3 regions of the Leuconostoc garlicum genome follow, and region 1 is predicted to be linked to each of the others. Evidence: predicted binding sites of a transcription regulator. Region 1 holds the regulator's gene; each other region holds the start of a gene.

What was found. The regulator Rex, encoded in region 1, represses fermentation and respiration genes when NADH is low (regulators of the CRP and FNR family bind a similar motif). The targets are predictions, from matches to a motif close to TTGTGAANTANTTCACAA.
Region 2: the regulator Rex is predicted to act here: its motif matches at 2,773-2,790, upstream of A9176_RS02420 (DoxX family membrane protein).
Region 3: the regulator Rex is predicted to act here: its motif matches at 5,361-5,378, upstream of adhE (bifunctional acetaldehyde-CoA/alcohol dehydrogenase).

Annotation. Positions count from the first base shown of each region.
Region 1 covers NZ_CP016329.1:745,431-755,902, forward strand. Annotated here, with positions in the region: gene A9176_RS03885 (L-threonylcarbamoyladenylate synthase) at 1-277, shown strand, start outside; gene A9176_RS03890 (phosphocarrier protein HPr) at 530-799, shown strand; gene ptsP (phosphoenolpyruvate--protein phosphotransferase) at 802-2,517, shown strand; gene tsaB (tRNA (adenosine(37)-N6)-threonylcarbamoyltransferase complex dimerization subunit type 1 TsaB) at 2,570-3,280, shown strand; gene rimI (ribosomal protein S18-alanine N-acetyltransferase) at 3,264-3,821, shown strand; gene rimI (ribosomal protein S18-alanine N-acetyltransferase) at 3,796-4,206, shown strand; gene tsaD (tRNA (adenosine(37)-N6)-threonylcarbamoyltransferase complex transferase subunit TsaD) at 4,241-5,251, shown strand; gene A9176_RS03920 (redox-sensing transcriptional repressor Rex) at 5,421-6,068, shown strand; gene A9176_RS03925 (lipid II:glycine glycyltransferase FemX) at 6,077-7,114, shown strand; gene A9176_RS03930 (Cof-type HAD-IIB family hydrolase) at 7,271-8,101, shown strand; gene A9176_RS03935 (aromatic acid exporter family protein) at 8,126-8,614, opposite strand; gene A9176_RS03940 (nitroreductase family protein) at 8,731-9,471, shown strand; gene A9176_RS03945 (type I phosphomannose isomerase catalytic subunit) at 9,643-10,472, shown strand, end outside.
Region 2 covers NZ_CP016329.1:483,115-493,586, reverse strand. Annotated here, with positions in the region: gene A9176_RS02435 (FAD/NAD(P)-binding protein) at 1-243, shown strand, start outside; gene A9176_RS02430 (HAD-IIB family hydrolase) at 342-1,160, shown strand; gene A9176_RS02425 (alpha/beta hydrolase) at 1,157-2,065, opposite strand; gene A9176_RS02420 (DoxX family membrane protein) at 2,187-2,702, opposite strand; gene A9176_RS02415 (BMP family lipoprotein) at 3,004-4,065, shown strand; gene A9176_RS02410 (GntR family transcriptional regulator) at 4,549-4,938, shown strand; gene A9176_RS02405 (ATP-binding cassette domain-containing protein) at 4,935-5,840, shown strand; gene A9176_RS02400 (hypothetical protein) at 5,837-6,658, shown strand; gene A9176_RS02395 (ABC transporter ATP-binding protein) at 6,684-7,589, shown strand; gene A9176_RS02390 (ABC transporter permease) at 7,593-8,357, shown strand; gene A9176_RS02385 (aldo/keto reductase) at 8,440-9,300, opposite strand; gene A9176_RS02380 (metal ABC transporter solute-binding protein, Zn/Mn family) at 9,447-10,331, opposite strand; gene A9176_RS02375 (MarR family winged helix-turn-helix transcriptional regulator) at 10,328-10,472, opposite strand, start outside.
Region 3 covers NZ_CP016329.1:433,026-443,497, forward strand. Annotated here, with positions in the region: gene A9176_RS02135 (YhgE/Pip family protein) at 30-2,399, opposite strand; gene adhE (bifunctional acetaldehyde-CoA/alcohol dehydrogenase) at 2,516-5,218, opposite strand; gene A9176_RS02145 (transposase) at 5,494-6,000, shown strand; gene A9176_RS02150 (IS3 family transposase) at 6,030-6,851, shown strand; gene A9176_RS02155 ((S)-acetoin forming diacetyl reductase) at 6,924-7,694, opposite strand; gene A9176_RS02160 (hypothetical protein) at 7,822-8,502, shown strand; gene A9176_RS02165 (DUF805 domain-containing protein) at 8,538-9,023, opposite strand; gene A9176_RS02170 (NUDIX hydrolase) at 9,223-9,957, shown strand; gene A9176_RS02175 (MFS transporter) at 10,028-10,472, shown strand, end outside.

The DNA of each region.
Region 1 (10,472 bases):
AGATGCTTTGGCGCTGCGACCAACCCTGACAGCCCAAGATGTTGTCATGGCTCAAGATGACACGTTGGCAACATTGCAGTTACCAATGACGCAAACGTGGTCGTTGGGGGAAACACTTGAAAGTGCGACCGAACAGCTTTTTGCGGGATTACGTTTTTATGATGAGACGCCAGAAGTGGCGACGATTTATGTCGAAAAAATGCCACCCATTGGGATTGGTAAAGCGTATAATAATCGCTTAGCTAAAGCAGCAGGCAACCAAGAATTTACGATTTAAAAGCACCGGATCGGTGCTTTTTGTGTTGAACTTGTGGTAAATGTCGTGCACGTCACCCAGATGCTTAACGTTTACTGAAAAGTCACACGGAAAACATGTAAACGTTTACATCACAAACGCGATGAGACCGGCATTTTTAGCGATTGGGCTTGATATATCAAGGTTTAACCGGGCATTTTACTTGATATTTTGTAAGCGCTTTGATACACTATTATCAGAAGCTGATTCACAGCTAAAAAGGAGAAAATAATCATGACACAATCAAAAGAATTCCATATCGTAGCAGAAACAGGTATCCACGCACGTCCAGCAACATTGTTGGTACAAGCAGCTTCAAAGTTCACATCAGACGTTACTTTGTCATACCAAGGCAAGGATGTTAACTTGAAGTCAATCATGGGTGTGATGTCACTTGGTGTTGGTCAAGGTGCCGATGTGACAATCAAGACTGAAGGTGATGATGAAGAAGCAGCAATGGCTGCCATCACTGAAGCAATGGAAAAAGAAGGACTTGCTGAATAATAATGGCTAAGAACTTCAAAGGAATCGCGGCAAGTAATGGTATTGCAATTGCAAAGGCCTACTTGTTAGTTGACCCAGATTTGTCTTTCTCAAAGACAACAATTACAGATGTGACAGCTGAACAAGCTCGTGTCGACGATGCTTTGAAGGCTGCTAGTGCAGATGTGGAACTTATTAAGACAAAAGCTGCTGAAAACCTTGGTGAAGAAGAAGCCCAAGTGTTTGAAGCGCATTTGATGGTTTTGGCTGATCCTGAAATGTCTGGCGCATTTAAGCAAAAGATTGCTGATGACAAGGTCAATGCTGAACAAGCTGTTAAAGAAGTGACAGATATGTATATCAGCATGTTTGAAGCCATGACAGATAACGCCTACATGCAAGAACGTGCAGCAGATATTCGTGATGTGACGAAGCGTATCTTATCTCACTTGTTGAATGTGGCTTTGCCTAATCCAGCATTGATTGATGAAGAAGTGGTCTTGGTTGCAAGAGACTTGACACCTTCAGATACAGCACAACTTGACCGCAACTTTGTTAAGGGTATCTTAACTGACTTGGGTGGTCGTACAGCGCATGCGTCAATCATGGCACGGACGTTGGAAATTCCAGCTGTCGTGGGAACTGAAATTGCCACAAAAGAAGTGGCAGCTGGTGACATGGTGATTGTTGATGGCTTGACGGGCGATGTGATTGTCGACCCAGATGCCGACACATTGGCCAGTTACCAACAAAAGGCGGCTGATTATCAAGCACAACGTGCTGAATGGGCCTTGTTGAAAGATCAACAATCAGTTAGTGCCGATGGTAAGACATTTGTCGTGGGTGCCAACATTGGTTCACCAAAAGACATGCCTGCCGTTTTGGAAAATGGTGCTGAAGGCATTGGTTTGTATCGTACTGAATTCCTATACATGGAATCAGATCACTTGCCAACTGAAGAAGAACAGTTTGAAGCTTATAAGACTGTTGTCGAAAAGATGGCTGGTAAGCCAGTGACAGTACGTACCATGGATATTGGTGGCGACAAGCACTTGAGCTACTGGAAGTTACCAGAAGAAGAAAACCCATTCTTGGGTTATCGTGCGATCCGTATTTCTTTGGATCAAACAGAAATTTTCCGGACACAACTCCGTGCGTTGCTACGTGCCTCAGCTTTTGGTAATTTGTGGATTATGTTCCCAATGATTGCCACATTGCCTGAGTTCCGTGCCGCAAAGCAAATTTATACAGAAGAACGTGCCAAGCTTGAAGAAGCTGGTGTAGCAATGGGTGATGTCAAGTTAGGTATCATGATTGAAATTCCAGCTGCTGCCATGTTGGCTGATAAGTTTGCTAAGGAATTGGACTTCTTCTCAATTGGTACCAACGATTTGATTGGTTATACAATGGCTGCAGATCGTGGTAACGATAAGGTTGCTTATTTGTATCAACCTTATAACCCATCGATTTTGCGTTTGATCAACAATGTGATTACTGCCGCTCATAAAGAAGGTAAGTTTGTTGCAATGTGTGGTGAAATGGCTGGTGATCCAATCGCTGTCCCATTGTTGATGGGTATGGGCTTGGATGAATTCTCAATGAGTGCCCCATCTATTTTGCAAACACGTGCATTAATGAAGCAGTTGAATACTGCTGATATGAAGTTGTTGGCTGAAAAAGCTTTGGATGCCGAAACAAATGACGAAGTCATTGCATTAGTTGAATCAGCAATTGACTAGAACAAGTTTTAAGACCGCCGATTGGCGGTCTTTTTGTGTTAAAATATAACCTATGAAGATTTTAGCCTTTGATACAAGTAACCAACCACTCACGGTGAGTTTGGCGGAAGATAATAACGTACGACGCGTGTTCACAACGAATGAAGCGCGGAATCATTCGATTCAGTTATTGCCAGCCATTGAAACAACGCTGGCTGAACAACAATGGGCGCTCAGTGATATTGACCGCATTGTGGTTGCCCAAGGACCAGGGTCATTTACTGGGCTTAGAATTGGTGTGACTGTTGCTAAAATGTTAGCTAACACGTTGCAAGCCGAGCTTGTAGGTGTTTCTAGCTTAGCCGTGTTGGCTGCGCAAGTGACCAATCCTGGTTTAGTAGTACCACTGTTTAATGCGCGCAATAATAATGTTTTTGCGGGCGTTTATTTAAATGATAGTGCTGTATTAGCTGATGCACATCAACCAATCGATCATTTGGTAACTTGGCTGCAGACACGTGATGAGCCAATTACTTTTGTGGGAGAAACCACAGAATTTGTGCCCACGTTACAGGCGGCATTTGGTGACCGAGCGACGATTTTAACACCCGCTGACAGCTTACCTGACGGGCATGGCATTGTTACACTCGGTCTCAAAGCGCAACCTGTCGCTGATGTGGCGCACTTTAATCCTAATTATTTAAGGAAAACCCAGGCGGAGTTGAACTGGCTTGCTGCGCATCCTGGTGAGGATAATCCCGAAAATTATGTTTTTGAAGTTTAATCACCAACCTAAATTACCGATTGCCTTACCGCGATTTGTGACCAAGACGATGACAGTCAGTGGATATGACTTTGTGTTACGTCGCGCCACAATCGCTGATATTGACACATTGGTTAGAATTGAGGAAGCAGTTTATGCTGGTGTCGCGCCGTGGGTATTGCGTGACTTTCTTAGCGAATTGTCGCGGCCACATATTCGCCTCTACTTAGTGATTGAGCGTCACCAGCAAGTTATTGGCTTTGCTGGGGTTGCCTATCAAAGAGATCAGCGTGATATGCATATTACCAATATTGCGGTTGTTCCAATTTGGCAAAGTCATGGTTTAGGCACAACCATTTTGTCAGAGATTCATCAATTTGCGACTGCAGTCGGGGTTGCAACCATGACGTTAGAAGCACGCGCTTCTAATCATGGGGCGATTGCCTTATACCAACGATTAGGCTTTAAACAAACAGGTATCAAAAAAGGGTATTATTTCGGTGATCATGAAGATGCCGTGTCAATGGTGAAACAACTTGAAAATTCAACCAGCAACAATTGAAGACAGTGAAACCATCTATCGTATTGCCCAAGCGGCCTTTCAACCGTCTCCTTGGCCAAAAACAGTCTTTGAACATGAACTCACAAGTCCTCGCAGTCGTTATTTTGTAACGACTGGTGGTTTTATTGGGATTACCCAGATATTAGATGAAGTTGAAATTAGCAGTATCGCGGTCCAACCAGATTATCAACGGCAAGGTATTGCGCAAGCACTATTAACAACCGTGTTGGCTTTGCCGGATGTTGCCCGATTTTTATTGGAAGTCGACGAGTTAAATCATCAAGCGATTCGGCTGTATGACAAGATGGGCTTTTCACCTTATCATCGCCGTGAGAAATATTATAAAAATGGTCATGCCGCGATCATGATGGAAAGGAAAATGTAAGTGGTTACCAAGGTAACCACTTACACGCATAAATATGACAAAAATCATAGCATTTGAATCCAGCGCTGATGAAACCAGCGTTGCCATTGTGGAAGATGGCCATATTGTCCTAAGTAACGCCGTGGCGACACAAATCAATTCCCATCAACGTTTTGGTGGTATTGTGCCGGAAGTCGCCAGTCGACACCATATTGAATGGATTACACGCGTGTTAGATGATGCGTTGGCCACAGCTAACGTGTCACCAGCAGAGCTTGATGCGGTGGCGGTGACCTATGGGCCTGGCTTGGTAGGTTCTTTACTGGTTGGTTTAATGGGCGCAAAAACATTTGCGTTGGCCCATAACTTGCCAATAGTGCCGGTCAATCATTTGGCCGGTCACATTGCAGCGGCTAACTTTAATCAGCCAATTCGCTATCCAGCCTTAGCTTTGATGGTGTCTGGCGGCCATACCGAACTGGTCCTCATGCAAAACGAAAATGAGTTTGCCGTGTTAGGGGAAACGCGTGATGATGCGGCAGGAGAAAGTTTCGATAAAGTTGGCCGTTTGTTAAAGTTACCTTATCCAGCGGGTAAAACCATTGATGATATGGCGCACAAAGGGCAACCAACGATTAAGTTTCCCACTGCTATGGCGCATGAAGATAATTATGACTTTAGTTTCTCTGGCTTAAAAAGTGCGGTCATTAATTATGTCCATCACGCCGAGCAAAAGGGTGAAACAATTGATCAATATGACTTAGCAACGAGTTTTCAAAATGCGGTTGTGGATGCGCTGGTTAGCCGAACGAAACGCGCCTTACAAGACTATCCGGTTAAAAGTTTTATCTTGGCTGGTGGCGTTGCGGCTAATTCACAATTACGAGAAACATTAGAAGCATTGCTGGCATCATTTCCAGAAACAACGTATATTCCTGTGCCACGGCAATATACGGGTGATAATGCCGCGATGATTGGGGCAGCAGGCTACTGGAATTACAAACAAGGTATTTTTGCGGGCTTAGACTTAAATACTGATCCAGGCTTAGATTTTGAACTAATATAATCGTAATAAGATTGTGAATCTATCACGATCTTTTGTTGCGATCCTTATTTTTGTGGTACAATAGTTATGCAAAAGTTCACAAAGTAATCTAAGGTGCCGATTTCATCAGACCATCACGTTTGCGTTTGGTGAAACAAGCATGATAATAACGACATTAACACTGGAGAAAATTATGACACAACCTAAAATCCCGCGTGCGACCGCAAAGCGTTTGCCGATTTATTTCCGCTATTTAACATTTTTACACGATGCGGGGACTGACCGCATTTCTTCTGCTGAATTAAGTGATGCAATTAAGTTTGATGCGGCCACGATTCGTCGTGATTTTTCTTATTTTGGTGCCTTAGGCAAGCGTGGCTATGGCTACGATGTCAAGGCGTTGCTGGATTTCTTTGCCAATGTGTTGGATCAAGACAGTCTCATTAATGTGGCGTTAATTGGTGCTGGAAATTTGGGGCAAGCTTTGCTTAACTTTAACTTTCACCAGTCTTCTAACATGCGTATTTCAGCGGCTTTTGACGTGGATAAGTCACGTGCAGGCACGATTATGGCTGGTGTGCCGATTTATTCAATGACTGAATTAAAAGAGCAGATTACTGCGCAACGGATTAATATTGCCATCTTGACCGTACCACAAGGTGTCGCCCAAGAAATCACGAATGAACTCGTGGATGCTGGCATTAAAGGGATTTTGAACTTTACACCTTTGCGTGTGACGGTGCCAAGCGGCGTGCGTGTGCAAAATGTGGATTTGACCAATGAATTGCAAACATTGGTTTACTTTATTGAAAACTATGGTTCAATTACGACAGGATAATAATTAACATGCCGATTTTAGATTTAAATGATCAAGAAAAAGTACAGGCGTATCAACGTTTTGTTCGAGAAGATCCACGTGGGCAGGTGACCCAAGACCCGCTATGGGGTGAACTCAAAGCGAATTGGGGCCATGTTTATGTTTACCATGAAACGGCAGGGCAAATTGATGCGGTATTAACGGTGTTAACGGTTGAAGCTGTGCCGGGTAAGCTGCTGGGATATGCTGGTCGCGGACCGATTGGCGACATTCATAATGTGGCGTTGATTAAAAGTATGATCCAAGAAGCTTTGGCAGCCTTGCCGGATAATGTGTTCCTCATTCGTTTGGACCCTGAAGTGGCCTATAGCGATGCGTTGAATGCCGAATATCAAGCGGCTGGCTTTGTGACACGTAATCGTGAGATTCACCACATGCATGGCAATATTCAACCACGCAAAAATGTGGTGTTGTATTATGATGGTCGTGGTGAGGGTGCGACACCAATTACGACAGAAGAAGAACTGATGTTACACTTCAAGCGTGATTATCGTAACCAAATCCGTCGCGCGGCCAAAGATGGCGTTACCGTGACTGCTGGTGATTCTGAAGCAGATGTGCGCGCCTTTTTTGAAACTTATGTGATGATGGCTGCGGCACAAGGGATTACCCACCGACCAATTGATTATTTCTTGCGCATGCAACAATTATGGGCTGGTACCGGCTTATTTAAAGTGTTCTTAGCACACTTTGAAGGTCGCGTGATTGCCAGTGGCATTGGCTTTAGTTATGGTGATGAGATCTGGTATATGTATGCTGGTTCTGACCGGCAATATGCGAAGCACTATGGCCCATATGCTGTGCAATGGGAAATGTTAAAATGGGGTCTGGCACTTGGCAAAGTCGAATACGACTTTGGTGGTGTTGGGGAATTTGTGCCCGAAGATGGCCTCTATAAATTTAAGCACGGCTTTGCTTATCATGATCCACAAGCTGAATATATTGGTGAACTGGATTGGGTTGTGGATGAAACAGCCTACGAAACGTATCTTGAACAATTTAAATAACCCGCCGTTGGCGGCTTTTTTAGTTATTCAAGACTATGCTATAATTAAAACATTGTGGGCTAATTCATGGCGTGGTTGACAAGATATGTAGGTAGGGCTTGTGCACGACAAATTTGTTTTAGTAAACGACGGATATTTAAAAGGAGTGTGTTGTGAATGACCATCAAAATGATTGCTTCTGATATGGACGGCACTTTTTTGACAGAAAATGATGCGTATAATCGTCATCGTTTTGAACGTGTCTTGGATCAGCTTCAAGAAAAGGATGTCCGCTTTGTAGCGGCTTCGGGCCGGCAAGTTAAAAACTTGCAACAACTTTTTGCCCCAACGATTGCGAAAGGCTATGAAATCAATTTTGTGGGATCAAATGGGGCGATGGTAGCAACACCAGATGAGCAACTCTATTCTGTCCATTTGTCACCAGCACAATTACATCAAGTCATTGAATGGAATGCCAAAAATCCTGAATCAGCTGAAAATATTATTATTATGACGGGTGATAAGGCAACGTATGTCTCTAACCATGCCACAGGTCCGGTCGCTGATATGGTCTTTCAGTTTTATCCAAATGTGAAGCAAGTGGAAAAATTGATGGAAGTTGATGACCATATTTTAGAAGTGACATTTGTTTGGCCCAATGATGAAGTGCAACAACACGTTGCTGAATTGCGGCAAGTCTTTGGTGATGAACTTCATGCAACGGGGTCAGGATTTGGTTCTGTTGATGTGTTGGGCAAAGGGGTCGACAAAGCAACTGGGTTGCAAGTTTTGCAAGACTACTATGATATTTTAGATCGTGAAGTGATGACCTTTGGTGATAATGGGAACGATTTAGAAATGTTGCAAAAATATGAACATGGCTATGTGATGCCAAATGCCGAACCATTTATGTTGCAGGCCGTCGATAAGCGTGCTTTGAATACGAATGTTAACGATGGGGTGTTAGCCACGATCGAAGATTATTTTGGTTTAGCTAGCACGTCATAAATGATCGCAAACAAAAAAGAAGGTTTACGCCTTCTTTTTTGTTTGCGGTGAAGCAAATCGGTTCACACCAATAGCCACTAGAACCCCCACAAATGTATCTGCAATACGATCAATCACGTAGACAACCGTTGCACCGGCTGGAATATTTAAGGCAATCATCAATAAAGCAGCAAGTGCACCGATAACCCCACTATTAAAATTAAAACCATCTAAGAAAACAATGGTGATGATCACAAGCAGTGGGAGGATGATAATTGCGACCCAGTCAGCATGGTCGGTTTGCGTATAAATGAGAAAGTAGACCAAGGCGAGCAAGCCACCAACAGTGTTTGAAATTAAACGGATCTTAGCAAAGCTCAGCGTTTTATCCCAACTTTCACGTAAGGCAAAGACAGCCGCTAAAGCAGCGACAAAAGGGGGACGGTTAAAGCAATAATAAACGGCAATGATTAACATAACCGCCACGGCTGTTTTTAGCGTCCGTAAACCGATCCGGAATCGTCCAAATTGCATAACTGCCTCCACTAATATTCTTATCATTTTATCATAAAAAAATGGTAAAATCTATGTATCACAAAACGAAAGGATCTTGCAACACAGGTTTGTTGCGCGTTGCAAGACAACAACACATGTCAAATCCAGTTTTAGATTTATTAAATAATCATCGTTCAATTCGTGCTTATACGAATGAACCGGTCACCGATGACATTGTGACAACGATTTTATCTGCCGCCAATGCCGGACCAAACATGAATAATTACCAACCGGTCACCTTTATTGAAATTACGGACCAAGCATTGAAGGCGGAAATTACAGCACAAGTCGGGATGACTTATATTGAAAGTGCCGCCCGTTATTTTGTGGTGGCCGTCGACTTTAATAAAGACTTGATTGGTTTAACGCCGGAAGTCCGTGCGTTAGCTGAAGAACGGCTATCGACGTATGCCATGTTAGAAGGTGGTATTGTGTCGGCTGGTGTTGCTTTGGGACGCGCTCAAGTGGCTGCAGAAGCGCTTGGTTTGGGCAGTGTCACCATGGCTGGGGCACTGGGCGCCTTTGAATTATATGAACGACATTTACAATTACCAAAGTTCGTGAAAGCAGTCATGGGCTTTTCAATTGGTTACCCAGCACAAGAGCCTGGCATTAAGCCAAAGTTGCCAATGGCTGGGATGTGGATGAAAGATCATTACGATCAAGACCAAATGGTGGCAGCCGTTACGGCATATGATCAAACGATGACAACCTATTATGCCGATCGGGGTGTGGCTAGTTCTTGGGTGCAAAATAATACGAAACTTTTGACACGACCACGTGACTATACGGGTTTGAACAACTATCCAAAACAAAAAGGCTTTCGCCTATCATAATGTTACACGACAGTAAAAAGACTAAACACGTAGCAGTGTTTAGTCTTTTTATGTGGACAAGACAAATAGGAAGATACCGCCAAAAACAGCCAAAATATGATAAAATGAAAGCGCATACAATTTTATTATCATTGTATATAAAATCATCAAAAAGGAGATTAAAACGCTATTATGACAATCCTGATGTTAGCACCAGCTTTACAGGAAAAAATTTGGGGTGGGACAAAACTAGCGACGTTTGGCTACCAGTTGCCATCCAACCACGTGGGCGAGGCCTGGGTAATTTCCGCACATGACAATGGGGTCTCAAAGATTACGCAAGGTGAGTTTGCCGGGCAAGATTTAGCTCAGTTGTGGACAGAACGACCAGAATTATTTGGTGGGCATGATCCAGAACAGGCATTTCCGCTATTAGCCAAAATTTTAGATGCCCAGGAAAACCTATCGATTCAGGTACACCCGAATGATAAGCAATCATCCGAGAACTTTGGCAAGACGGAAAGTTGGTATATCTTAGATGCCACACCTGACGCCAAGTTATATTACGGGCATCACGCGCCGACTAAAGCAGCGTTAAAAACAATGGTTGACGAACGTGAATGGTCACAGCTACTGCGCACAATTCCGGTACAAAAAGGGGATTTCTTTTATGTGCCGGCTGGGACTTTTCATGCCTTGGGTGCTGGTGTATTAGCCTTAGAAATTCAACAAAGTTCTGATTCAACTTATCGTTTCTATGACTTTGATCGTGTGGATGCGACAACGCAGCAACCACGGCCATTACAAATTGATGCCGCACTCAGTGTGACCAAAGCACCTCACGTGGATCCGATTTTGAACCAGAGAACGCGGTTGCAAGATCAAACGATTTTAACGCGTTTATTGACATCGCCTAAGTTCACCATTGATAAGTTGTCCGTTCGTGGGGAAAGTCATTTCAACCAGCACCATGATTACGAATTGTTTAATGTGATTGCTGGTGACTTAACTTTGACGGCTGA
Region 2 (10,472 bases), 260 kb from region 1:
CTCGTGCAACCAACTCGGACACGCGCAGACGGGTCAACTTATCAGTTAGGCGCTGCGACATTTGATCGCCAAACTTTTGAAGTGATTGACCAAAATGGCAATAAAGTGCCACATTTGTATATTTATGGTATTACGCTTGAAGGCCTCAAGTGGTTTGGGACGGTGATTCCACGTCCTGGCGTCAATACGGTCATTTTACGTGAGGCTGCTTGGATTGCCCAACGTATTCTAGCGTATGCGTAAGTACTTAGTCACATTTGTCATGATATAAATGTGGTAAACTAAAAATAGACATAGACGACTGCTAGAGAGCGAAAAAATAGAAGCGGAATACACGACTCATGGCAAACATTCAGCTGATTGCAACAGATTTAGATGGGACATTCTTAGCGGATGATAAGACGTTTGATCATGCGTTATTTCGGACTGTCCTCACGCAACTTAAAGCCCAGCATATTGCCTTTGCGATTGCTACCGGTGTCCATCAGACACGCATTAATCGCATTATGGCAGGCTTTTTAAATGACGGCATTAATTTTGTATCAAATAATGGTGCGCGGGTTGTGACTGGTGATGGCCAAGTGTTATATGAACGGGCGATCCCGCGCGCAACGTTAGCGCAAATTGCCACCTTAATTGCTAACTTTGAACCAAAACCGGACCAAGGGGTGGTTTACTCCACGGATGATACGGCTTATATCCCACGTGCATTTGCCAATGTTGTCATGGATAAGCACCTGAAGTATTTTCAACATATTGTCATTTTTGACGATGTTGCCGACATTGCGGAGCCAATCTTTAAAGTCACGATGAATTGGCGTGACTTTGATGAATTACAGTTTTATACTGCTGCTAAGCAAGCATTGGGACATGCTGTCCATGTGACCGAAACTGGCACAGGGGCGATTGATATTGTGCCTGCTGGTGTGAATAAGGCGGTAGGGTTGCAAGTCTTAGCGGATCACTTAGGGATTGAGATGGCCCATGTTGCTGCGTTTGGTGACGGAGGTAATGATGTTGAGATGTTAACGCATGTGGGTTATCCTTTCATCATGCCCAAAACGACTTTAGTGGGGGACTTTTTACCGGTTGTGGCTGATAATAACCATGACGGTGTCTCACGCACAATTTTACAATTATTAGCAAAAAACGACGCCTAGTATGAGGCGTCGTTTTTTGGTGTTGCTGTGATAAAGGCGTACTTTTGTTGATAGATGGCATCGGTATCATAATCAGTTGGGCCGTGGACACCGCCAGGCACCCAAAGGGTTGTGGCTGGGCGCAATGTGGCGGCTTGGTAACGTTGCGCGAGATCGACACTCTGTAAATAAGGGACGACGGGATCTTTCTTGCCGGCAATTAAGAAAAGCGGTGGCATTTTTGGTGTCAAATACGTCGCAGGATTCGCCTGTTTAACAAGAGCCGGAGCCGTTTCTGGTGCGTGATGGTCTAACATGATGCCTTCAAAGGCATCAGCTGTACCGGTTTCTGGAAACTGGGGGGTTATGCCGAGCTGTTGGAACTGTTGCGTCATTTGGTCGACTTGATAAGGGCCATATAGACCAATGACACGCTTGATTTCCGGTAAAGTCGCAATATCTGCTGATGATAGGGTGCCTAATGGCACACCGGCTGAAAAACTGGCAGCAGCAAGCACGGCTAATTGGGCGCCACTGGATTCGCCAATGAGCGTGAGGTGTGTCATATCTAATTGATAATCTGTTGCCTGTTGGGCCAAAAAATGAATGGCAGTACTAATGTCGGCAATTTGTTCAGGGAACTGATTATGTGTAGCGGTGTTGAGGCGATAATCCATACTAACCACCGCAAAACCAGCAGCTAAAAAGCGTAAACTGGGGTTGAGTTTAAAAGAGGATTTTTGGCCGCGAAGTAAGCCACCACCATATAAATCAAGAATAACTGGGAAATCTTGCTGACCAGCAGGCAAATAGATGTCTAACTGTTGTCGCGAATCGGGGCCATAAGCCACGTCGCGAATAACAGTATGCGCTGACTCAGGCACCGTGGCGGGGATGAAGTGATAAGGTTTGTCTTTGAATTGCATCATACACCTCTAACGTTTAGTTGTTACGCTCATTATACAGAATGCGTCTACTGTGCGACAAGATAAACGCATTGGCAAACAAAAAAGACCCCAGAGGGTCTTTTTAAAATGGCTTAAAGTCCTAGTTGACTTTAATATCGTTATTGAGGAAAGGAAACTTTGAACGAAGGAATGGTGTTACCCAGTGATCCAAGCCAATCTTACCTGCATTGTAACCAGAAACCAAGAGCAAGCTGCCGATTAAAATATAAGTTGGGTTGACTGAGACAACACCAGCACCAAGATATGAGAAATTCATAACAAGTGCAAAGAAGCTAGCAGCGATCGTCAATGTCCCGAAAATGAGACCAAGGCCAACCAATAGTTCACCCCAAGCAACTAAAAATGAAAAGAATGCTGTGTTGTGACCGTTATTGGTGAATGTTGACAAGAACCAGTCATACCAAGGGAATGCCTTTGCACCACTTGGATCGGTGACGGGGTGCTTAATGGCACTCATAATCAAGCCTGATGCATCGAAAGACTTAGGGCCAGTAAGCTTTTCAAACCCGTCTTTTGCCCAACCGAAACCGAGGTAGATACGTAGTATCGTTAATCCCCACATTGCCACTTTTGAGTGACGTAACCAAAAAATCATAATCTTCTCTCCTTTATTGTGTCACGATTGTTCGTGATGTTTATTACAATAAGTAAGTACATACGTTTGTTTGTGAAAAGTCAAACAAATAAATTGATTGCTTAAAACTTTAATTAGCCACTGTGTCCCCAATCAAAAAAATACGTTAATCGGAACCAGTTATTGGTCACGAAGTTAAAATTACTTATTGCGTTGAGAAAAAATTACTGGTATGATAGTTGACGGTGTATTTAAGCCAAGCTTGGCAAAACACAAATAATTTCTATATATACAGAGAGATATATAGTCGGAGGAAAATTAAATGAAGCGTTCAACATTGATTGGTGGCCTGGTCGCCGCTGTTGCAGTTATTGGTATTGGCACATCTGTTGCTATGAATTCAGGGGCAAAGAAGAAGGATGTTTATTCGGTTGCCTTAGTGACAAGTACTGGCGGTGTCGACGATAAGTCGTTTAATCAATCAGCCTGGACTGGTATCAAGCGTTATGGTGAAAAGAACGGCTTAAAGCAAGGGGCGAATGGTTATACTTATTTTGTCTCAAATGACAATTCGGAAATCAAGTCAAACTTGCAACAAGCCGTGAAAGCAAACTATAAGTTGGTTGTCGGTATTTCATTCATGGGTGGTCCTGCGATGAATCAAGTCGCTAAGGCTAATCCGAAGACTAACTTTGCGATGGTTGAAGCCAAAGTTCCAACTAAGAATGCCGTTTCAATTATGTTCCATTCAGAACAATCATCTTATCTTGCAGGTGTCGCCGCAGCGACCGTGTCAAAGACAGGTAAGATTGGTTTCGTTGGTGGTGTGAAGGGCGAAGTTGTTGAACAATTCGAAGCTGGCTTTAAGGCTGGTGTGTTAGCAACAAATCCAAAGGCAACATTCGTATCACAATATGCGAATACCTTTACTGATGCAGCTAAGGGTAAGACAATTGCCGCAGCAATGTATGCCAGTGGCGTTGATGTGATTTTCCAAGCTGCTGGGGCAACTGGTAACGGTGTCTTTGCCGAAGCGAAGGCTATCAATGAAAACACCACAGCAGACAATAAAGTCTGGGTCATCGGTGTTGACATGGATCAAAAGCAAGATGGTAACTATACAACTAAGGATGGCAAAAAGGCTAACTTCACGTTGGCATCTGCCATTAAGCGGGTTGACAACGCCATCGAACTGGTCGCCGAAGACGGTAAAAAGGGTAAGTTCCCTGGTGGCCAAACTGTAACGTATGGCTTGAAGCAAAAGGGTGTTGATATTGCCCGTGATTCAATGCCAGAAAATGCTTGGGCCGCAACACAAGCAGCTAAACAAGAAATTTTAGATGGTAAAATTACCGTGCCAACAAAGTTAAGTGAAGTCAAATAACAAAGGAAACGTCACAAACTAGTCAGTCTAGCTTGTGACGTTTTTTAGTTATCAAGGGCTGGGTTATGACATTTTAAAGGATTTAAGTCAGTTATTTTAAACTAAATTTAATCTTAGGTCTTTATAATAAAGTTATTGATAAGCAACAAGAAACTTATTAATTAAGAACGAAACCCTGTAAATACTGGTGGATTTTCAATTTATTCTCTCTCCTAAAAAATCTCTTCTCTTCTCACTCTTAAAGATATATAATCCCCCGTATTGTAAGCAGATACGGGGTTTCGTTTGTCAAAAAAGCACTGCAACAATCATGTTGCGGTGCTTTTTTGCGTTGTTTATGAGGCAAAAGTGGCCAGCAGTAAGCTTGTCACGTGTTGACACATTCAACTGTACTATGTACAATAGTACACGTAGTACAGTTGGTTGGGTTTGGCATGACGAAAAGTGCGGTTATCGCAAATTAAATAAAAAGAGGTGGCGTGAATGGGACAAATTCAGAGGCATCAGCCATTGTACGAACAGCTCATGTGGCGGATTAAATCACAAGTCGCATCTGGGGCGTTGCGCCAAGGTGATAAGTTACCATCTGTGAGAGAAATGGCCCTCATTGAAGGGCTCAATCCTAATACAGTGGCAAAAGCGTATAAGGCCCTAGAACAGCAACAAGTGATTGAAACGGTTGCTGGTAAGGGGGCATTTGTTTTGGGACATGAAGCAACGGCCACGGATGAGCGCTTGCTGGTAAGTATTCAACAGCGACTGGATGAAGTTATCATTGAGGCGAAGCGGGCGGCGATTCCGCGGTCGCAGCTGCAGCACTGGATTGATTTGGGCTATGGCGTACAAGGGGAAGAACACGAGGAGGAAGCATGACGTTAGTGGTTGAAAACATCTCGAAGAAAATTCAAAAACAGGATGTTTTAAAAAATGTGAGCTTTGAGTTACATCAGGGCGAAATTGTGGGGTTAGTTGGCCGAAATGGTTCTGGGAAAACCACGTTGTTTGATACGATTTCAGGTGAATTATTGCCGGATTTTGGGCGGATTGGCTTAGACGGCTTGGATTATGTGAAAACCATTGATTTACATGATCAATTATTTTACGTGGATATGCCGGAAAATTGGTTGAGTTACTATTCTCCCAAAAAAGTGAAAGCGATTCTAAAAGTGGCGTATCGTCACTTTGATGAGACTTGGTATGATGCCGAAATTAAACGTTTTGGGCTAAATAATAACAAGCGTATCCGGACTTATTCAAAAGGTATGCGCGCGTTATTTGTGATTATCGCAAGCTTTGCGAGTCGGGCACGTTATGTCTTATTGGATGAACCATTAGACGGACTCGATGTGTTAATTCGCGATCAAGTGAAACAACTTATTGTCGATCAAGTCACGGCGCACCAAACAACGGTGTTGATTGCCTCCCATAATTTAGTCGATTTAGATACCCTAGTGGATCGTGTTTTGCTCCTCAAAGATCATACGATTGATCGGACGTTTGCCATTGAAGAAAATAAAAATATTAGAAAATATCAATTAGCCTTTGCTGGTGATGAACTGCCAAGTTTCTTACGGGAGAGCGGGACAATTATTGCGCAAACGGGCCATATTGTGACGATTGTTTTCAATGATTTCACGGAAGACATTGGGATTCGATTAGCAGGACAAGATTTCAAATTTGTGGAAGAACTACCTGTTGGGAGTGAAGATGTTTTTCGAGCGAGCTTTGCAGAAGAAGCCTATGCTTGGCAGCAAGAATTGGAGGTGGCAGAATGAAGCAAGCATTACAACTGTATGCGCACATTAAAAAGGATCAAATGCTGTTAGCGTTCATTTTGGGATTGGGGCTGATGGGACTACAAGTCGGCTCATTCCTTTGGCAACATCAATTGTCAGCTATTGCTGAAAGCGGCATCTTGCTCACTGGTGGTTGGTTGATTGTGGCTTTTCTCTCGTTATTGTTAGACCAGTCACGCCGGTTGGATGTGTGGCTCTATACGCAACGCGTTTCCCGTGGTGAATTGTTTCTCTCGCGGGTACTCTTATTAGTTGTTTTGCCAATTGTCGTCGGCTTTTTGGTGACGATTGGGATGTTGTTCGTGATACAACCAGTTAATATGACAGGCTTGATGACGACAAGTTTGAATTTTGCCCTGGGTTATTTCTTTTTTGCTAGTATTGCCGCCATTATCTATACCGTGATTGGGCCTAATTGGATGAAGGTTGTGGGGCTGTTATTTACGGTGGCTGTGATGGGGCAACCACTCAGTACCATTGAAACTTATTGGCAGAAGAATATGTTGTTGGATTTGACCATCAGGTTACTGGCTAGCTTGGTATTGTTTGGTATTGGGTATCTGTTGGCGAAAAAAATTAGTGGTGAAACAACCGAAGAAGCTGTTCGGATTCGTTATTTGCGTTGGCCAATTGTTATTTTTGTGTTTGCGGCAACGGAATTGACAACCTTGATGAGCCATGTTGGGTCTATTGATGTGAAGGTGGTCATCAGCACCATGATTATACCGGTCATTTTGGCAGGTATCACGTTTGCATTTGTCTTTAAGCCAAGATTTAAAATGACTTGGGATCGCTAATTAATTGCAGTATTGAGGGGGAAAAATGGCATTATTAGAAGTTAAAAATGTTAATAAGCGTTATGGTAAGAAAATGGCGATGACGGACGTCAGCTTTCAGGTAGAAGCTGGCCGGATTGTCGGTTTGATTGGCCCAAACGGTGCCGGTAAATCAACGACCATGCGCGCGATTACTGGCTTGATGCGTTATGATTCAGGCAGTGTTATGTTTGATGGGCAACCCATTACGTTTAGTCATCATCAAGCCTTGGATAAAATGGGGAACTTAATTGAATATCCCGCTATTTATCCTAATTTAACCGCATTAGAGCACTTAAAGCTCTATGCCATGGATACCAAAACACCGGCAGATTTCCAGGATTTGATGCGGAAAACACAAATTGACGGGCCTAATTTTGGTAAAAGAAAAGCCAAGCAATTCTCTTTGGGGATGAAGCAGCGCTTGGGGATTGCAATCGCACTTATTCGTCATCCAAAGTTGGTTATTTTAGATGAACCCATGAACGGTTTGGATCCGCAATCAGTTCATGATTTGCGGCTTTTGATTCGCACATTGGCAGACGAAGGGGTTGCCTTCTTAATTTCCAGTCATTTGTTAGATGAACTACAAAAACTGGTGGATGATGTGGTCATCATCAACAACGGTAAAATCATTGAAACGGCCACAATCACGGCATTTTTCGACCAAGACCAGACACGTTGGTTGTTTGATACCTCAGATAACCAAGCTGTGGGTGCGTTAATTGCGGCAAAAGGTTGGACGGCAACAGCTGTTGATGGGCAAATTGAAATTGCAGGGGCGGAGACATTGCAGCAAGTCATTACGGCTATCAATCAATCCGGCATTAGTATTACGGCGATTCAAACCGTTACGGGTAATTTGGAACGCACCTTGTTGGACAAATTGGCGCATGACGAGAAGGGGGAATAAGAGATGTTAACATTGATGAAACAGGAGTATTATAAGGCATTTAAACAGAATCGCCTGTATATTTGGTTAGCCTTGAGCTTTCTTTTCCCGTTGGCAGTCATGGGTATTTTTAAAACACAACGTACAGGTGAGGTCGTGGCAAATTTTGGGCAGGCAACAGTGTATATCGTCTTTGATGGGATTATTATTACCGCTTTAAGCGTGTCACAAGAGTTTGGCTTTGGGACGATTCGCCCCTTACTCTCACGGCGTTTTAGCCGCGGGCAAATCTTTGCCAGCAAACTATTGTTAAATCTCAGTGTTTATTTAGGGTTGTTTGTCACGGCGTTTCTAGGGACGATGTTGGCCAAAGTAATTTTCGTTCCTAAAGTGAACTTGCAGGCCAAGTTAAACGACATGGGAACCGGTTGGCAAGTGATGGGGCAGACATTTGTTATCACGATGCTACAAATCATATTTATTGCGGCCTTAGTGTTGCTCATTACAAACCTCGTCAAGAGCTCTGGCGCAGCCATTGGCTTGGGTGTGGTCATGATTGTTGGGACACCGATTTTGACGAGTTTATCGGCGTTGTTGATTGAAATGGCGCCAATCATGAAGTGGAATCCGTTTAATATTTATCTCGGTATTGCGATGCTTGAATTGCCAAAGACGGCATTCAAAGACCTCGTCCATTTGCCACAAACAACCGTACTTTGGGTTTATTTGATTGATATTGTGCTGATGTATGGTGTGGCGTATTGGATTTTCAAAAAGCGCTCAGTTTAAGCACAGCTTATAAAAAGGCGGACGACCAATTGGTCGTCCGCCTTTTGCGTTGTTTCACGTGAAACAACTGTAGGTTAATCGGTTAGAAATTTGCTGTATCAGGCTCTGTGTGCGCGCCGCCAACACCCTGTAAGGCATCTAATGTGGCCATGTCTTCTGGAGTGAGACTAAAGTCAAACACGTCTAAGTTAGCTTGAATGTAAGCTTGGTGCGTTGATTTTGGTAAGGGCAAGAAGCCTTTTTCCAATGACCAACGAATCAAGATTTGTGGCACAGATTTGCCGTACTTAGCGGCCAAATCAGCAACTTGTGGTAAGTGTACCAGCTTACCGGTGCCTAATGGTGAGTAAGCTTCGTCTAAGATATTATGCGCTTTATCATAAGCGACCAATTCAGCTTGTTCATCAGAAGGGTTCAAGAAGCTCTGGTTCACCATTGGCGCGATCTTTTGCGTTTTCGCTAGTGCTTCCAAATGATGAATTTGGAAGTTGGATACGCCAATTGCGCGAACTTGTCCGTCAGCGTAGGCTTCTTCCATGGCGCGCCAAGTCTCCGCATTGGCTTGTTCCCAAGCTTGCGGCCCTTGTTCTTGCACCGCGGCTGGATTAGGCCAGTGAATCAGATACAAATCAACATAATCCAAACCAAGGGTTTCTAATGATGTGGCCAAAGCGGCTTTGGCTGCCGTGTAACTATGGCCATCGTTCCAAAGTTTTGTCGTGACAAACAGTTCGTCACGGGCAATCCCAGAATCCTTGATTGCACGGCCAACAGAAGCTTCGTTGCCGTAAATTGCGGCTGTATCAATGTGTCGATAACCAGCTTCCAGTGCCCATTTGACTGCGTCGTAGGCGACATCACCGTCCGCTGATTGCCAGGTACCAAAACCAATAACTGGGATTTGAACCCCATTGGCCAATGTATAAGTCTCTGTCAGTGCCATAAACATTACCTCCATGCATAGATGCTACCAAACCACGTCAAATTCGTATCAAATGACGGGACTATTTTTGCAAAAGTTAGCAAAGCTTTTGCACTCAATGGTAGTATAACACTTTTTGAACAACTGTTCGTAGCACGGTTGTGATGTTATTTCATGATGGCTTCAATTTGTTTGAGTTCTGCTAATTTCCAACTGACGTAGTGTTCACCATTTGGAATAGTTTCTGTGACGTTGACAACTGGAATATGGTTAGCCTTAGCGAGATCGATAATGTTGCTTACCGTTGAGCTAGTTGTTTGTTTGTTATTGACAATGAAGGCAATTTTGTGTGACGTAATCGCTGTTTTCAAAGCAGATAAGGTTGCCGGTGAAGGGTCGTTACCTTCTTCAATCGCTTCAGAAAAATCATTATCCATGACGTGATAACCGAGGGCATCTAACATGTATTCAAAGACTGGTTCCGTCTGGGCCACGTCTTGTTGGTTAGACCTGGCTTTCAGCTGGGTCACTAAATCAGTGATGGGTTGCAAGCTGGCGATATATTTCTTAGCGTTGGCTTGATAGTCTGCCTTGTGGGCGGGATCTTTTTTAGATAAAAGATCTGCTAAATAGTGAGCTGATTGAATCATCGTGTTGGGATCATTCCACAAATGGGGATTTTGCCCCATTTTGTCGTGTAAAACATCTTCACCAACCTCAACGAGTTGCGACTTTGGCGATGATTTGGCTAATTTTGTCAACCAAGCATCATACCCTAAGCCGTTAGCAATCACAATGTCAGTCCCGTTGACTTTTTTGGCAACGGCTGTTGTGGGTTCATAGTCTTCGGGGGAAATGTTATCGTGCTTGATAATGGCCGTTGCTGTGCCGTGATCACCAACAACGGTTTGCGCAAGCTCGGCGTAAAAATCAGTTGACGTGATAATGCTAATTTTATTCGTGGCCTTTTGAGGGGTTTCGCTACCTTTAAAGGCAGCAAAACCAACAATGGCAATGACAATAACTGCCAACACGGCAATGAGTTTTTTCATGATCGGTTATCCTCTAGTTGATTAATTTGTTTGAGAAAGTGAATAATGGTGGCTTGTTGTTCGGGTGTAAAAGTCGCAATCGTGGCATCAATGTCTTCGTGTAAGGCTTGATGCGACTGTTCATGTTGGCGCGCCAACTTA
Region 3 (10,472 bases), 310 kb from region 1:
AAATTCCGGCTCTCCACAACCGGCAACTATTAGTTTGTTGTTTCCGTTTGGTTTGGCCAAATCAGCGCATTGTGCTGTAGCTTCCAATGGTAAACGCCCCATGTCAGCACCATTGACACGACACCAATAGTTAATAGCACCGCTAAATCGCCACCAACATGACCGCCAATTGAAATGACTTCACGGAAGGCATGCACTGAATAAGTCATCGGCATCCATGGATGAATGGCTTGGAAGAAGCCATTTGATAACTCGATTGGATATGAACCAGCACTCGCACTTAATTGTAGCACCAACGCCACAATCATGAGACCAGAACCTAATTTACCAAACATAATACTAAAGAGCAAGACAAATTGATTAAAGGCGAACGCGACTACTAAGGCTACAACGTATAGCATGGCCACGTTTTCTGGATGTAAGCCATCTACCAACAGCAATAATGTGGTAATAATAAGCGCTTGCGCAATCCAAACGGGGATATTCACCGTTTGTTTATCGGCCCACCAAGCAAAGCCACTGCGTGGCTTCTTAGCAACTGTCACAAAGTCATAAATTGCACTAAACGTAATCATACCGACAAAGAGGCCAACTGACATCATATAAGGCGTCATCCCTGTCCCGTTATTATCCACATTCGAGTAGTTCTTTTGGGTTTGCTTAACAGGTTGTGTCAAGGCCTTCACGTTACTTGGTTGACTATGAATCTGCTCAAGTTGAATAGCTCCATCCGCAAGCTTGGCTGCTAACGTCATCGTGCCATCTTGCGCTTGTCCCAAAGCAGAAACTGCTTGGGCAGTACCCGTCGTTAGCTGTTGCGCGCCTTGGTCCAATTGACCGGCACCCGTCGTCAACTGACCATTTTTAGCTGTCAGTTGCCCAAGACCACGATTTAATTGCGTGGCGCCAGCAGCAAGTTGCCCATTTCCTTGTGCCAACTGACCAGCACCAGCTTGCAACTGTGCAGCTGCTGTCGTGACTTGTTGTTGACCAGCATTAACTTGACCAGCACCAGTTGCTAATTGTTGCGCTGCTGGCACAAATTGTTGTGATAATAATTGGCTGACTTGCGTTAAGCTACCGTTTAAGCCATCAATGGCCGCTTTATTGCCGGCTTGTGCTTGCGTAACCCCGGCTTGTAATTGCACTAATTTCGTTTTGAAACCATCAAGTTGTGGGAGCAGCGCCTTGAGTTGCGCCAAACTGTTTGCTAGACTGGCTGCAGCTTGGCCACTCTGCGTTAAATGACCTTTCAGGTCATTAGTTGTGGCAATAAACTGTTGGGCAATCTCTGGATTGGCGGCTAGAAAAGCTTGGAATTTTGGATCGTTTGCTAACTTACCTAGTTGCGCTGCATCTGTGCTTGCCCCCGTCAAGCCAGCCTGTAAGTCTTGCCCGGCTTGCGTCATCGCTTGAGTATCAGGGACATCAGGTAATGTGATGGCATTGACAGCATTAGCCAACTCAGCCAACCCCTTTTCTAATTCAGCTAACTTAGGCGCACTTGTCGTTTGCCCTTTGACAATCCCATCACTCAATTCTTGTAACTTAGTGGCTAATTGTTGTGCGCCATCCGCAACTTGTTGGCTTCCAGCTGCTAACTTTGGTGCATTTTGCGCTAATTGCGACGTTCCTGCCGCTAATTGATTGGCACCATTAGCAGCTGTTGCCGCACCACTAGCAAGTTGACCAGCACCACCATTAGCTTGGACGACACCTTGTGTGTACTGTGCTAGACCTGTTGCCAAAGTTGAAGTGCCTTGTGATAAGACTTGCGCCCCATTGTTGAGCTGGCGACTACCGTCAGCTAATTGACCCAAACCATTATTGAGCTGACGAGCACCATCCGAACCAGCCAGAAAGCCTTTTTGAGAAGCTGCTGTTGCTGACAAAATTGTCTTGTTATAGACACTTTGCAGTGAGCGGTTGACACTATCTTGAATCTTAACCGCCGCCGAACTCGTCATCTTTTCTGCAATAAAACTTTGGCCGGCATTTTGGGCAATGGCAATTTTAGCATACTTTGGTTGATCACTTAGTAATGTCCCCGCATTACGTGTAAAGTTTTTAGGAATGGTAATAGTCATATAATAACGACCAGATGCTAAGCCATCCCGAGCCTGTTGCGAAGAGACTTCCCGCAACTTTAACGGTTGTTCTCGCAATAACTTATCCGTTAAGTCTTGTCCCAAATGTTGCGTCTTATCGTTGATCTTGGCCGGCTGATCATTGTTCACAATAGCCACTGGCAAATGATCTAATCTACCGTAGGTATCCCACAACGATGACAAGAAAATTACAGCATAAATACTTGGAATCATGGCAATTCCAACTAATAATAATTTTAATCCACGCAGCTTACCAATTCGCTGCCATTCTTCACTTTGCCAAAACTTCATGCGCTGCCTCTTTTTCGTGTACTTTTTTATCTATGGATATATTATATACACGGATAAGACGAATTGCAAACAAAAAAAGCAAAATTTCTTTTGCTTTCCTGTCATTGCTATTTAGTTTAAATCATGTCAATCAAAAGTTGCTTGATTTCAGCCAAGCTTGGTTGGCGTGGGTTACCAGGCGTGCACTGATCGTTGTAGACAAGGTCTGTCAATTGATCAACACTCTTCATCAAAGTAGCTTCGGTAACGCCGTTTTCTGACAATGTCAAGTCAACGTCAATTGACTTAGCCAAATCCTTCACTGCGGCAATCAATGATTCTACCAATTCAGCATCTGTGTTACCCTTCAAGCCAAGGTAGCGGGCAATATCAGCGTAATCCTTTTGTGCTGTGTATGTTTCATAGCGAGGATATGGTGTGCGCTTCACGTTACCTGTCACAGCATTGAACTTAATCACGTGTGGCATAGCAATCGCGATTGACAAACCGTGAGCCAAACCGAATTCACCACCGATCTTGTGTGCAAGTGAGTGGTTGATACCAAGGAAGGCGTTGGCAAATGACATACCAGCAAGTGTTGAAGCATAGTGCATCTTCGTACGTGCGTTTTGACCTTCCTTTGTTGGGTTCTTTGGATCGTAGTTGTATGATGTTGTCAAGTTTTCAAAAATCAACTTGATAGCTTCCAAAGCCCATGGACGTGTGAATTCTGACGCCATTACTGAAACATATGATTCAAAGGCGTGTGACAAAGCATCCAATCCTGAGAAGGCAACTGTACGCTTTGGCACAGTCATGACGAATTCTGGGTCGACAATAGCGACTTCTGGTGTCAATTCGTAATCGGCCAATGGATACTTCACGTGTGTTTCATCGTCTGTAATAACGGCGAATGGTGTCACTTCAGAACCAGTACCTGATGTTGTTGGAATGGCAACCATTTGTGTCAAACGTGCGTGGTAGAACTTCACGATACGCTTACGGATGTCCATGAACTTTTGTTGCAATTCCATGAACAATTCCTTGATACCTTCTTCGTCTGACAAAATACCTTCGTGACGTGTTGAGTATTCGTACAAGAAGCGACCAATCTTACCGGCATCAAGTGCTGAACCACCACCAAGCAAGATGACAGTATCAGGCTTGAAGTCAGCCATTTGACGTGCAATTTCAACCGCTTGTGACAATGTTGGGTCTGGTTGTACTGAGCCATAGATTGATGTTTCAACTTGTTCTTGACGCAATTCTAATTGACTCAAAACCTTACCAACGAAGCCGAATTGTACCATACCTGGATCGGCCACGATGAAGGCACGCTTAACTGATGGCAAATCTTGCAAATAAGTGATGGCGTTAGCTTCGTAGTAAACTTCCTTTGGCAAACGAATCCACTGTGGCCGGTTACGACGACGCGCCACTGTTTTAATATTAAGCAAATCGTATGTTGACAAGTTGTGAGACAATGAATTCTTCCCCCATGATCCGGTACCAAGCGTCAATGATGGGCGCATAGCATCTGTATAGATATCACCGACACCACCGATTGAATCTGGTTGGTTAACCAAGATACGTGATGCACCGATAGCATCAGCATATTCCTTAATAAATGGATCATCTTGTGATCCGATTTGAATAGCCGCGTTGTGTCCGGCACCTTGATAGTCTAAGAGTGCTTGTACTGTGTCGATAGCTTCTTCACGTGTGTCGACCTTATAAAGTGACAACAATGGTGAAAGCTTTTCTGATGACAAGGCTTCACCGATGTTCTTGCGGTCTAATTCAAACAACAAGACATCCTTACCTTCAGGAATCTTAACACCAGCTTGTTCAGCAATCCAACGACCTGACATACCAGCAACTGGACCAGCAACACCAAAGCCTTCTGCATTTGGCTTGAAGACGAAGTCAGCGATCTTCTTGTAGTCCTTCTTAGGTACCAAGTAAGCACCTTGTTCTTGCAACTTTTGCAAAATTTCATCATAAACAGGGGCTTGGATAACCGCTGAGTTTTCAGTGGCACAGATCATACCGTTGTCAAAACGCTTTGACAACAACAAGTCAGATACCGCACGGTCTGTATCAACAGTTGCATCGATATAAACCGCACCGTTACCGGCACCAACACCCATTGAAGGGTTACCTGACTTCAAGGCTGCGTTAACCATTGATGGGCCACCAGTAGCCAAAATTGAGGCAATACCAGGGTTTTGGATCAAGGCTGTTGTCGCATAAATTGATGGTGTTTCAATCCATTGGATGAAGTTCTTAGGTGCGCCAGCCTTCACCGCTGCTTCATAAACAATCTTAGCAGCGTGTGCTGAAGCCTTTTGTGCTTGTGGGTGGAAAGCAAAGATAATCGTGTTACGCGTCTTTGCTGTCAACATAGCCTTAAAAATTGTTGTTGACGTTGGGTTAGTTGTTGGCACGATACCAGCCAATACCCCAAGTGGTGCAGCGACTTCAACCTTTCCTTGGATTTTATCTTCGCTAATCACACCAACTGTCTTATCAAACTTGATGGCGTTATAAACAGATTCTGAAGCAAAACGGTTCTTTGTATCCTTATCTTCAACAACCCCACGACCAGTTTCGTCGTGTGCTTCGTGCGCCAATAGCAATGAGTTTTCTGATCCAGCCAAGGCCATTGCTGCAACAATCTTATCAACTTGTTCTTGTGTATATGTTGAGAATTCAGCCAAAGCCTTTTGAGACTTTTCAACCAATTCTGCTGTCATTTTTTCAGCTTGTGCTTGTAATTCCGCCTTTTCTTCTGGCGTCAAAGCCTTCTTTGCAGGCTTCTTTTCATTTGCGTCTACCATAATGACTACTCCTTTTATCGTTTGCTCATTTATTAACAATCTAAGTATATAACAGCCTGGTTTAAAATGCAAGTTTTTTAGGAATATTTTTTAAAACGTTGATTAGTCAACGTTTTAAAACAGTTTCATTGCTATTATATTTTTGTGTATTTATATACAATGTTGGTCAAAACGGTGAATTGATCACAAAAATCAATGCTGAAAACAATATAAAAAAAGCGTAGCGCTAAATGTGGTGTACCCCGAAAGTTAAAGCAACTTTCGGGGTTTTATTTATGACTAAAATTTCAAAACAAATTAAACTTCAGGCAATTCAAGATTATCTGTCTGGAAAATATTCCATACGTGGCATTACTGCTCGATATGGTATTGCTAACAGTGTCTTTCGCATGCTTATTGCCGCATACAAAAGTTTTGGATCAGATATATTATTTAATCCACCAGCAATCACACCTGAATTTAGGATTAAAGTGGCATCATGGGCCATTCAAAATAACGCTTCTCATAGCCAAGTGGCTGCTAAGTTCGGCTATACAGGCATTGCCCAAATTGTTTCGTGGAAGAAGATCTATTCACAACTAGGGCCAAATGGGTTATTATCTATTCAAAAAGGACGATCACCTAGAATGGCTAATAAGAAACCTAAGCAAGTAAAACAGCTCACAGAAACTGAAAAACACATTGCCCAACTAGAAGACGAAAACCTACGACTAAAGATTGAAAATGAAGCGTTAAAATTATTAGCCTCGATTCAGCAACGAACCGACAACTCGCAGAAGTAGCTTGCCGGCTCGAGGCGCAATTTAAATTGGTGGCTATCCTAAAGGTTCTGCCAATCGCAGAAAGTACAGTGCATTACTGGAAACGACAGTTTAAAAATGATGACCCTGATGCACCCCTTCGTGCGGCTATTAGGACAATCTGGGAAGCTGATAATCACTACGGTGTGCGAAGAGTGTATTTAAAGTTACGTCAACAACCAGCGTTTAAAGCGGTAAATCACAAGAAAGTACAACGGCTAATGCATGAAATGGGGCTAAAGGGTGTTGGCTACAATAAGCAATCACGTCAGTATGATTCATCCAAAGGACCTGAAGGAAAACGTGTGAAGAACAAGCTTCACCGTCGTTTCAAGACTAATCGGCCATTACAAAAATTAGCTAGCGATGTTACTGAATTTAAGATTTCAGCGACTGGTGAAAAGGTCTATTTAGAACCGATTCTTGATATGTATAACAATGAGATTCTTACCTATGCCATTAGCACGCGTCCAGATCTCGCCTTTACCTTACAACCGCTTAATCAGCTCGTAGCGCAATTGCCAAAACTTTCGTATCGTACAACAATTCACACTGATCAAGGCTGGCAATATCGCCATAGAACATGGCGTAAAACACTAAAGAAAAACCGCATTATCCAAAGCATGTCGCGTCGTGCGACTGCTCTAGACAATGCGGTTATGGAAAGCTTCTTTAATAAGCTTAAAGTTGAAATCGGGCCACTAAACAAGTATTCATCAGCTAAAGCGTTGATAGATGCCGTCAATAATTGGATACTATATTACAACAACACACGCATCCAAACAAAATTAAACGGCCACTCACCGGTAGAATACCGACAACTGGCCGCTTGATTAGCTAAAATATTTTACTTTAACTTTTTGGGTACACCACATATTTAACGCTACGCTTTTTTATATCTATGCTTAATGGAATACCATACCACCGTCAACAACAATTGTTTGTCCAGTCACATAATTAGAATCGTCTCCAGCTAGGAAACTCACGACATTAGCAACATCTTCCGGTTCACTCAAACGACCAAGCGTAATTCCATCAGAAAATTGTGCCATTCCCCATTCATCATCTTGACCAGCATTTTGACCGACTTCATGCGCAATGTCCCACATCATTGGTGTCTTAACAATACCTGGCGCAAAAGCATTCACCGTGATACCAAATTCAGCTAATTCCTTAGCTGTCGTTTGCGTAATACCACGAATTGCAAATTTCGTTGAACCATACGCTGTCAAATTAGGATTACCTTGTACGCCAGCTTGAGATGTTGCGTTAATAATTTTACCGCCGTGTCCAAGTGACATAAAGGCATCTGCGGCTGCTTGTGTCCCCCAGACCACACCATTCACGTTAATCCCCCAAGTCCAGTTCATATCTTCTTCAGTAACCGACATAATTGGCGTTGTTGGTGCCACGCCTGCGTTATTGACGATAACATTGAATTCGCCAAATTTTTCTTTTGTTTCAGCAACTGCTGCAAAAACTTCCGCGCGTTTTGCTACGTCTGCCTGAATCGCAATGGCTTCGCCACCGTTGTCGTTAATCTTATCCGCTACTTTTTGTACTTTGTCTAAATGACGGCCAACTACGGCAACCTTAAAGCCATCTTTAACCAATCGTTCCGCAATCGCTTGGCCAATACCTTGTCCAGCGCCTGTTACTAATGCTACTTTCGTCATCTTTTAATACCCTCCTCTTGATAACTATTTCACAAACAATATACACCTTATATGTGAATTTGTAAACAATTACGCTTATATGTTGTTACTGCTATAATAAATGCAAGACAATTAACGGGAGAAATGTATGTATTATCTGGACGGTCAATTTTACCAACTTGGGTTGAAGCAAAAAATCAGTTTCTTTGCCATTTCCCTGATGCTTAATTCGTTTGGTAATGGGTTAAGCGTCGCAACGGCCATGGGTTCTGCACCGTGGACGGCTGGTGCGGCTAATCTGGCGCATCTCACCGGCTGGCAAATCGGCATTTTTCTCGCCTTATTTGCCACATCGATTGCTTTTTTAAATATGTTTCTCGCCATGAATTTTAATTGGATCCGTTTTACAGGAAATGTCCTTTTTGGGCTATCTTTTAGTTTATTAGTCGGCATCTTTGCGGCTTTTTTCGTTAAATTAGGGGTTGATGCCATTGCTTGGTATTGGCGTTTATTGCTCGATATTTTTGCCATTTGGACGATTGGTGTTGCCATTTCCATTTATCAACGCGTAAATTGGGTTTTACATCCCCTAGACGACTTAACAAACATTTTGCGTTTTGACTATTTTCATGGTGATGCGTCAAAAGCCCAGATGAGCAATTTCATCGTCGCGATTGGTATTTCATGCGTGGCCTTTCTCATTAGCCATCAAATTGTAGCGCTTGGCTTAGTCACCCTTGTCTCGTTCTTTTTCCAAGGTCGTAACATCGCTTGGGCTGACCGCCATATCTTTAAACATCTTGTTCACGGCGATGTCCGTGGTGACTAAAAAAGCAACGACCAAAATGGTCGTTGCTTTTTGTATTAACGATAACGTTGACTGGTGCTAGTTTTTCCTAGCGACAGCCAAACCGTCAGTAATAAACTCACCATTACTGGTAACCACCACGTTTTCATCAAGATTGGTGATTGCAAATGACTGATTAACGATAGACTGATAAATAAAATATTCAGGCTCAACGGCCCAACTTGCCACCACCCGGAATAACCCATATCGTGTAACCTTCTCGTGTATAACGCCACGGTTGGTAAAACAACGATAACTGACATAAAACACGATACCATCATAACAAGCATCACCGTTGCTTCAACCGCACTCGTTTCCGTTTGTGCTGCAGCTTGTCGGCCAAAAAAAGCACCCAGCCGAGCGACTACCACGATGATGCTGGCCACAATAACAGACACACTCCCCCAAAACCACACAACCCAATTGAACGCACGACGTGAACTCGTCCCACGAAAATTGGTATACTGCTTAAAAAAGTCAGCTAAGGCCCCCCACGCTGTCATTACCTATTTCCCCCTTTGATAGCTTGCTATCAATCTTACCATATCTTAAAAAATTAAAAAAATTTTTCAATAGTTTATTCACCTTGTTCACAGGATCTCAACCGCAGCCCGTCATGATAAGCTGCGGTTAACCGAGATAAAATGTTAAAATATGAAGATAATCCCTATAAACAAAATCACACAACCAAAGGCAGCAACTATGACCACAACGCCAATTGAAAAACCACGTATTACCATCACAAATGTTATCTGGAGTCTCGACCCCGAGACGCAAGCGGTGAAACTCCTTTTAGTTAAACGCGCTGATACACCTTTCCAGAATTTTTGGGCTTTGCCTGAGACCTGGTTACGTGTCAACGAGAGTGCCCACGAGGCTACTTTACGCCTTGTCAAAGAAAAACTTGGTCTCGATTTGCCAAATGTGCACGCCGAACAACTCGCAACATTTACCGAGCCGAACCGCTCGCCTGGTGAGCGGGCCTTGTCACTCAGCTATATGACCTTTTTACCAAGTTATCCGACACTCCAGCCGGGGCCAGGTGCACTAGACGCCCAGTGGTTTACACTCAAAAAACACCCGTCAGGCTTATTTAGCTTCAAATATCAAGATTTAGCTTTCCAAACACTTGTTGCCGATGACTACATCACCCACCAAGATCCAACCAAGCGCCTCGCGTTTGATCATAACTGGATACTCACCGTCGCTACCCAGCGCATTATCAATAAATTAGACTATCAACCGACCATTTTGTTGATCCTAGGGCCGGCCTTTACACTCAAAATGGCGCGCCATGTTTTTGAAAGTTTTGGTAAAAAAGAGCCTGATAATTCTAACTTTTTACGGAATCATCAACACTTACTACGACCACTTGGTTCCAGCAGCCAAAATCGCCCCGGTCGTCCAGCTAAAAAATATCAGTTGCTTATTCAATAATGCTAGTGTACAATCGCCTTAATTAATAAAAGTTATTTTTACTTTTATTAACAAAGAAGGAGATTTTGTCATGGTCAATTCAAAACGTCTGTTGTTCGTCGTCGGCACTGCCTGGATGATCGATGCGCTAGACGTCGCTTTATTGTCGTTTATGATGCCCCTATTGAAGGCAGAATGGACGCTAAACGAAACCCAGCTTGGGTTAGTCGGCGCCATTACGTCTGTGGGGATGATGCTTGGTGCGTTGTTGTGTGGTAAATTATCGGATCGTTTTGGGCGCAGACGCGTCCTGATGTGGACGCTCGTCCTCTTTTCTTTGAGTAATTTAGCGCTGGCCTTTGCGCCAAATCTTGCTTGGTTTATGGTGATTCGTTTTATTACCGGCGTTGGTTTGGGTGGTGAACTGCCCGTTGCAGCCGCCTTGATTGCCGATCACTATACCGGCACAAAACGCCATCAAATGCTGGTGTTGGTGGATAGTTTTTGGGCTTATGGTTGGATTATCGCTTCACTGA